One region of the Cupriavidus sp. H39 genome, then DNA from elsewhere that is predicted to be linked to it. Evidence: riboswitches for the same ligand, from Rfam matches in the RefSeq annotation. Region 1 holds a riboswitch; the other holds the start of a gene.
What was found. Region 1 has a riboswitch for glycine ahead of gcvT (glycine cleavage system aminomethyltransferase GcvT). Riboswitches for the same ligand answer to the same signal wherever they lie in the genome.

Region 1 (4,207 bases):
TCATCAGCGCCACGGTCTGCGTCAGTTCGAGCAGGTTCTTGCCTTCGCTGCCGAACCCGTCGGCAGTGTCGAAGCCGGTGGCTGCCTCGCCCTCCGTCCCCTCGGGCTTGGTGCCCTTGCGCTTGAGCCAGTCGAGGAATTCCAGGGTATTGGTCCAGCGCGACTGCGCCTGCCGTTCGTCAAAACTGTCGTACAGGTAGGCCTCGTAGTGGATGCCTGCCATCAGGTCGTCGAGCACCTCGGTGGCCGGGTCCTTCGCGGCACGGTCGGCCAGCCGCACCATCGATTCGCAGAACACGCGCAGCGGTTCGAGCTGGCGCGGCTGCAGCTTGCCCTCGATGCCGCCCATCATGGCCGCCTCGAACAGCGACACCTTGGCCTGGCCGGCAAACGTGCCCAGCACTTCCAGCGTGGTGTTGCCGACGCCGCGGCGCGGCGTGGTGATGGCGCGGATAAAGGCGGGATCGTCGTCGGGATTGGCGATCAGGCGCAGATAGGCGCAGATGTCCTTGATCTCGGCCTTGTCGAAGAAGCTCTGGCCGCCCGACAGCACGTAGGGGATGCGCTCGCGCCGCAGGATCTGCTCGAACAGCCGCGCCTGGTGGTTGCCGCGGTACAGGATGGCGTAGTCGCGGAACTGCGCGCGGCGCTCGAACTTGTGCGCGGACAGGCGGAACACTACCGACTCGGCCTCGTGCTCCTCGTCGTTCATCGGGTGGATGGCGATCGGGTCGCCCATGCCGTGCTCGCTCCACAGCTTCTTGTCGAACAGCTTGGGATTGTTAGCGATGACGGCGTTGGCCGCTTCCAGGATGCGCACGGTGGAGCGGTAGTTCTGCTCCAGCTTGATCACCTTCAGGTCCGGGAAGTCGGTCTGCAGCCCGCGCAGGTTGTCCAGCGTGGCGCCGCGCCAGCCGTAGATGGCCTGGTCGTCGTCGCCCACCGCGGTGAACGCCGGCGCGCGCAGGTGCGAGCCGCCCGCGAGCAGCTTGAGCAGCTGGTACTGGCAGGCGTTGGTGTCCTGGTATTCGTCGACCAGGAAGTAGCGCAGGCGGTTCTGCCACTTGAGCCGGACCGCTTCATTGCGCGCGAACAGCTCCGCGGGCAGGCGGATCAGGTCGTCGAAATCCACGGCCTGGTACGCGTTCAGCGTGGCGACGTAGTTGCGGTAGACCAGCGCGGCCTGGTGTTCGTCGGCATTACCGGAGACCGCGGCCTGCGCGATCGCGGCCTCGGGGTCGACCATGCCGTTCTTCCACAGCGAGATCGTGCTTTGCACGCCGCGGATCAGCTTCTTGTCGGTGGTGCCCAGCTGTTCCTGGATCAGGCCGAAGCAGTCGTCCGAATCCATGATCGAAAACTGCGGCTTCAGGCCGACGTGCTCGGCTTCCATGCGCAGGATCTGCACGCCCAGCGAATGGAAGGTACAGACCGTCAGCTGCCTGAGCGGGATGCGCTTGCCCTCGCGCGTGGTCTTGCCCTCCATCAGCTTGGCGATGCGCTCCTGCATTTCCTTGGCCGCCTTGTTGGTAAACGTGACGGCGGCGATATGGCGCGGCTCGAAGCCCTTGTCCTCGATCAGATGCGCGATCTTCTGCGTGATCACCCGGGTCTTGCCGGAGCCCGCGCCGGCCAGCACCAGGCAAGGCCCGTCCAGGTAGCGGACGGCTTCGGATTGGGCGGGGTTCAGGCCATGGGTCATGCGGGAAGGCGCTTTGGGGGCGGCAAGGGATTCGATCGGAAAGGGCGGCGAGGCAGGCGGGGCGCGCCGCATCCCGTCAACAGGACCGGCGGCAAAGCTGCCGATGTTAACACGCACGCGGTGGCAGGTCAGTCAGCGTAATCCGCGTGCGCAGGGCTGTTTGTGTCACCGGCGTAACACTTCGTAAAGCCCGGAGCCGATTGCGCAATACGACGCTCTAACAAGTGTGTCCCTCGGCCTGTCGGAGGACTTGGGCATGCATAAATCATCACATCGGAGCCAAACCATGAAATCCCTGCAAGCTTTGACCAAGGTGACCCTGATCGGCATGACGGTCGCGGCCTTTGCCGGTTGCGCGGACATGACCCCGAAGCAGCGTAATACCGCCATTGGCGCGGGTGCCGGCGCCGTCGGCGGCGCCGTCCTTACGGACGGCAGCGCGCTGGGTACGCTGGGAGGCGCCGCGGTGGGCGGCGTCATCGGCAACGTGGTCACCGACGACAAGAAGAAGTAAATCCGGCCACGCAGCACCGGGTACGGCAGGCTCCGGCGGTGGTTTGACAAAGGCCGGGGCCTCCCGTACATTGCGCGCATCCGACCGGGAGAGCGCGCAGAACTGCGCCGCCGAAGGGGTATCACCCGAAAACTCTCAGGCACCACGGACCGGTCGGATCGGCATGCAACATGCACACGATGCATGCCGCACTCTGGAGAGCGGCACCCGCCATTCGTGGCGAGCGTGCCCACCGAAGGGGCGCGCGAGGATGGGATCGACCCGGTCCGCCTCGTAATCTCTCAGGTATCGAGGACAGAGGGGTCATCCGCTGCAGCGGATTGCCTGGCATCACGGCCAGGTGATCGTTGCGGCGGATGACCCTTTTTTGTTTTCGCCAACCGAGACTGCCCCCGAGGATCCCATGACGCTCCAGGCCACGCCCCTCAACGCTATCCACCGCGCCCTCGGCGCCCGCATGGTCGACTTCGGCGGCTGGGACATGCCGGTCAACTACGGCTCCCAGATCGAAGAGCACAACGCCGTGCGCACCGATGCCGGCATGTTCGACGTCTCGCACATGTGCGTGGTCGATCTCGCCGGCCCCAATACCCGCAGCTTCCTGCGCGGCCTGCTGGCCAACAACGTCGACAAGCTGCAGACCCCCGGCAAGGCGCTCTATTCGTGCATGCTCGACGAGAACGGCGGCGTCATCGACGACCTGATCGTTTATTTCTTCGCCGAGGACCGTTTCCGCCTGGTGGTCAACGCCGGCACCGCGGTGGGCGACATCGACTGGATCCGCGCCCGCAACGACGCCACGGGCAGCGGCGTGACCATCACCCCGCGCCGTGAAGACGTCGCGCCGGAAGGCGTGCAGCCGCTGGCGATCGTCGCGGTGCAAGGGCCCAACGCCCGCGCCAGGGTGTGGAGCACCTTCCCCTCGACCCAGCCTTCCGATGCGCTCAAGCCTTTCAACGCCGTGGTGGTGCAGGACCCCGCCCTGGGCGAAGTGATGGTGGCGCGCACCGGCTACACCGGCGAAGACGGCTTCGAGCTGGTGCTGCCGGCAGCCAGCGTCGCCGGCCTGTGGGAAAAACTGAATGCCGCGGGCGTGCGCCCGGCCGGCCTGGGCGCGCGCGACACGCTGCGCCTGGAAGCGGGCATGAACCTGTATGGCCAGGACATGGATATCAACGTCTCGCCGCTGGACGCGGGCCTGGCGTGGACCGTCGACCTGCAGAGCGAGCGTGACTTCACCGGCAAGGCGGCGCTGGCCGCCAACGGCCAGCAGCAACAGTTCCTCGGCCTGATCCTGCGTCCGACGGAAGGAAAAGCGGGCGGCGTGCTGCGCGCCCACCAGAAAGTCATTACCCCCGCCGGTGACGGTGAAATCACCAGCGGCACCTTCAGCCCCTCGCTGTCGCAATCGATTGCGTTCGCGCGCCTGCCGCTGGGCGTGAACGTGGGCGACACCGTGCAGGTGGAGATCCGCGACCGCAAACTCAACGCGACTGTGGTTAAACTGCCGTTTGTGCGTCATGGCAAGGCACTCGTGAGCTAAGGGAAAGCCCCGCTCACCCAACGGTCGCCCTCGCCTGCCGGCGCGTCATGCAATTCGCGCCGGGCAGGCATCACCCAACAAGAAACAGATCTGAATCCGGAGAACCTTCATGAATTTCCCCGCTGACCTCAAGTACACCGAGTCGCATGAGTGGGTGCGCGTCGAAGCTGACGGCACGCTCACCATCGGCATCACCGACCACGCCCAGGATGCGCTGGGCGACATCGTCTTCCTGGAACTGCCTGAAGTGGGCAAGTCGGTCGGTGCCGGCGACGCGCTGGCCGTGGTGGAATCGGTGAAGGCGGCGTCCGACATCTACGCCCCGGTGGCCGGTGAAGTGATCGCCGTCAACGAGGCCGCCACGGCCGCGCCGGAAAGCGTCAACGCCAACGCCTTCGACGCGTGGCTGTTCAAGCTCAAGCCGGCCAATGGCGACGACGTCAACGGC
Region 2 (4,207 bases), on a different replicon from region 1:
CTCACCAGCACGTCGCGCCCGTCATAGGCCAGCTCGATGCCGCGCGTGCGCACCCGCTCCACGTTCTGGAAGCTGGTGACGGTGGGGAATACCGTGGTGTTGGTCTGGCTGACCAGCGCATCGCGGATATCGTCCTCGTACAGCGAGACCCGGAAGTTCGAGGCATCGACCGTGCGCTCGAAGGTCAGGTCCTTCGAGAACGAGCGCTCGGGCCGCAGGGTGGGGTCATTGTTGATCAGCGCCGTGCCAGTGATGCGGCCCTGGAACAGCTCGCTGACGGTCGGGTAGCGATAGGCCTGGCCCAGCGACAACCGGCCCAGCCAGTCCTGCCCGAACGCCTTCTCCAGCGTCAGCTTGGGTGACCAGTTGGATTCGCTGCGCACGGGATAGCCGACCGCCACGCCCGGCTGGCTGCGGCTGCCGTCATAGGCGCGCCAGTGCTCGTAGCGCACGCCGGGAATCAGCTTCCAGTCCTCGGCAAAGTACCAGGCGTCCTGCGCAAAGAGCGCCTGGGTCTCGGTCTTGCCGGCGAAGGCGTTGTTGAACGCGGTGATGGTGGCCGCGCGCCAGTCAGAGGTGTCGTAGCTGGTGTTGCTCAGCCGGTAGTTGTCATAGTGGTAGCCGACCGTGACCCAATGCCCGCCCTGCAACCGCTGCGGGCGGTAGTCGGCCTTCAGGTCGAGCGTGCGCCAGCCGGTGCCATCGCCATAGGTCACCGTTCCCGGTCCGTTGCCGGCGGTGCCGGCGCTGCGGCTCACGTCCTTGCTGACATCGAACAGCGAGGCCACGCCCGAGAAGTTCCAGCCGGTCTGATTGCGCGTGCGCAGCGACAGCCCGTAGAGCCAGCGCGCGTCCTCGCCGTTGCCCGGCGCGAAGGCGTTGGCAGGAATCACATACTGGTAGCCGCCGATATTCACCGGCCCGCCCGAGACCACGTTGCCGTTGGCATCGCGCAGGTAGCTGCCGGTGGAATTGGAGCGGTCCTGCTGCCAGTAGGCGGCGGTGAACTGGGCCTGCAGCGTGCTGGTGATGTCGTAGCCGAGCTTGAGCTTGAGCTGGTCTTGCACCGTGTGCGTGATGCCTTCGCTGTTCACGCCCATCACCACGCGATCGCGGCCGCTCTGGTCCCGGTCGAAATAGGCGCCCGAGACCGGGATGTCCGCCGCGCCCGCTGGTCGCGTCGAGCGCGACGCGGTATAGAAGCTCAGCGGCTGGCTCTTGCTGTCCTGCCGGTCCACGCTGACCAGCCACGAGAACGCGCCGACGCGGTCGCCCACATAGGCGTTGGCATGCACGCCGTTGAAGTTGTCATGGGTGCCATAGAGGCCGAAACGCTGCGCAAACAGCTGCACGCCGGCATCGCCCTCGAACTTCTCCGGCGTGCGCGTGGTGATCAGCACCGTCGCGCCCAGCGAGTTGCCGGGATACAGCGCCGAATACGGGCCGTACAGCACGTCCATGCGCTCGATCTCGGCGGCATTGACCAGCGACCAGCGCGGCGGGAAGCTGAAATCCGAACCCAGCAGGTTGGACAGCAGCAGGCCGTCCGCATAGACCAGCCCGCGCGCCGACTGGCGCGAACTGGTGCTGCGCACCGAGATGATCGAATTCATATCGCCGATAAAGCGCTTGCGCACGGCGAGGTTGGGCGCGTATTTGAGCGCGTCTTCCGTATTGACCACGTTGAAGTCGGCCATGCGGGTGCTGCGGATGCCGTAGGCGGGCGCGGGCGTGTTGGGCGGGATCGCCGGTGTTTCGCCGGACTCCGATTTGGCCGAGACCACCACCTCCTGCAGCGGCTCGGGCGCATCCACGGCCTGGGCGACCGCAACGGGGGGCCCCATCAGCACCGCCGAAACCGCGAGCGCAATGCGATTTTTCTTCACTGGAAACCTTGTTGTCGTCTTTTTGGCTCGCTGTCCTGCGCAGCATCAGGCGCCTCCCGCGCCTCCCCGATAGCGAGCGCTGACATTTTATGGGGCGAGGCGATTGGCGCCGATGCGACATAGCGACGCGGGCCGCCGGCAATCTCAGCGTTAACCCGCATACCCAATGCACGGCCTTGTCACTACATTGCCCCGACTGGCATCCAGCCAGCGTGATGCAGGGAGAGACCGTCGCGGCGCCCGCCGCGCACGGCGCCGAAGGAGCAACCGCCCCGGAAACTCTCAGGCAAAAGGACCGGCATCACCCGTCAGTGCACTCTGAAGAATGCCGGACGCCATCGTCAGCCCGGCATACCGAAGGAGCAAGCGCGCCCCGCCCCCGCGGCCAGGCGTCGTGAATCTCTCAGGTCCAGAACAGAGGGGGCGTCCTTCACGCATGTTGCGTGCGGACTCCTACCCTCAGACGTTCCTGGATCCTGCAGATCATGAAAACGATCGCTGTCATCGGCGGTGGCATCACCGGTGTTACCACGGCCTACGCGCTGGCCCGGCGCGGATTCTCCGTCACGCTGTTCGAACGGCACCGCTATGCCGCCATGGAGACCTCGTTCGCCAACGGCGGGCAACTCTCCGCCTCCAATGCCGAGGTCTGGACCCACTGGTCCACCCTCGTCAAGGGCATCAAATGGATGCTGCGCAATGATGCGCCGCTGCTGGTCAATCCCCGGCCCAGCTGGCACAAGCTGTCATGGTTCGCCGAGTTCATCGCGTCGATTCCCCACTACCGCCGCAACACCATCGAAACCGCGCGCCTGGCCATCGCCGCGCGCGAGCACCTGTTTGCCTGGGCGGCGCAGGAAGGCATCGACTTCGACCTGAAGCGGGCCGGCATCCTCCATATCTATCGCGACCGGGCCGGCTTCGAGCATGCCGGCCGGGTCTCCGCGCTGCTGGCGCGAGGCGGCCTGGAGCGGCGCGCGGTGACGCCCGGGGAGATGCGGGCGATCGAGCCGACGCTGGCAGGCTCCTACTATGGCGGCTACTTCACCGAGAGCGATTCCACCGGCGACATCCACAAGTTCACCAGCGGCCTCGCCGCCGCCATTGCGCGCCTGGGCGTGCGCTGCCTGTACGGCCAGGACGTGCGCGCGGTGAAAACGGACGGACGGCATGCCACCGTCACCGTGCAGGACGACAACGACACCGCCAGTTCCACCTTCGACGGCGCCGTGATCTGCGCCGGCACCGCCAGCCGCGCGCTGGCCGCCGGGCTGGGCGACCGCGTCAATATCTATCCGGTCAAGGGCTATTCGATCACCGTCAACCTGACCGATGACGCCAGCCGCGCCGCGGCACCGGTGGTCAGCCTGCTAGACGACGAAACCAAGCTGGTAACCAGCCGCCTGGGCGACGACCGCTTCCGCGTTGCCGGCACCGCCGAGTTCAACGGCACCAACCGCGATATCCGCGCCGACCGCATCCGCCCGCTGGTGGACTGGGTGCAGCAGTGCTTCCCCGGCGTCAGCACGCGCAGCGTGGTGCCGTGGGCCGGGCTGCGGCCAATGATGCCCGACATGCTGCCGCGCGTGGGGCGCGGTCGCGCGGCCTGCATCTTCTACAACACCGGCCATGGACACCTGGGGTGGACCTTGTCGGCGGTGACGGCGGACATGGTGGCGGGCGTTGTGGACCAGGCACTGGGAACGGCGCCGGCGGTAGTGCCGGGCGCTGCCATGGCGGCGGGCGGGATCTGATGATGCGAAGGTAGAGGGTCAGGGCAAGACCGGAGCCGAACAAATGGCCACTCAGCCGTTGGATTCGTTCAGGAAGGCACTCACTCACCCGCGCAGTCTCCAATTGTGCGCAGAATGAAAGCCTTCTGCGTGGAGGCCAACCAACGGGCGCTGCACGACAGGACCCACACGATCGCTTGCGCAATACAATGCTCCTGTACAAACGGCGGTGGGTCCTGAGGAGCGTACAGATGACCGACAGCAGGGTGAAATCCAATCTTCGCAATACGTGGGAATCGGCAGCACCCGGCTGGGCGAAGTGGGAGCATGTGTTCGCCACCAATCTTTCGGGCGCCACGGACACGCTCATGGATATGGCCGGTATCCGGCCGGGTATGCGCGTTCTCGATCTCGCTTGCGGTGCCGGGAGCCAGAGCATCCAGGCAGCAATGCGAGTGGGTGCCGACGGCGAAGTGGTTGCCTGTGATTTATCGGGCACCATGCTGGAGCATGTCCGCCGAAATGCCGCGCGTGCCGGTCTTCAGAATATCGAAACACTGGAATGCGCCGCAGACGAATTGGACGAGA

Region 2: linked by a shared signal. The riboswitch ahead of ACOCMH_RS01250 (D-amino acid dehydrogenase) and the one ahead of gcvT (glycine cleavage system aminomethyltransferase GcvT) in region 1 are both predicted to bind glycine.

The regions. Positions count from the first base shown of each region.
Region 1 covers NZ_CP189848.1:106,622-110,828, forward strand. Annotated here, with positions in the region: gene ACOCMH_RS16020 (UvrD-helicase domain-containing protein) at 1-1,702, opposite strand, end outside; gene ACOCMH_RS16025 (glycine zipper 2TM domain-containing protein) at 1,989-2,216, shown strand; glycine riboswitch at 2,292-2,378, shown strand; glycine riboswitch at 2,400-2,524, shown strand; gene gcvT (glycine cleavage system aminomethyltransferase GcvT) at 2,620-3,759, shown strand; gene gcvH (glycine cleavage system protein GcvH) at 3,869-4,207, shown strand, end outside.
Region 2 covers NZ_CP189846.1:166,398-170,604, forward strand. Annotated here, with positions in the region: gene ACOCMH_RS01245 (TonB-dependent receptor) at 1-1,844, opposite strand, end outside; glycine riboswitch at 2,096-2,194, shown strand; glycine riboswitch at 2,195-2,314, shown strand; gene ACOCMH_RS01250 (D-amino acid dehydrogenase) at 2,330-3,640, shown strand; gene ACOCMH_RS01255 (class I SAM-dependent methyltransferase) at 3,871-4,207, shown strand, end outside.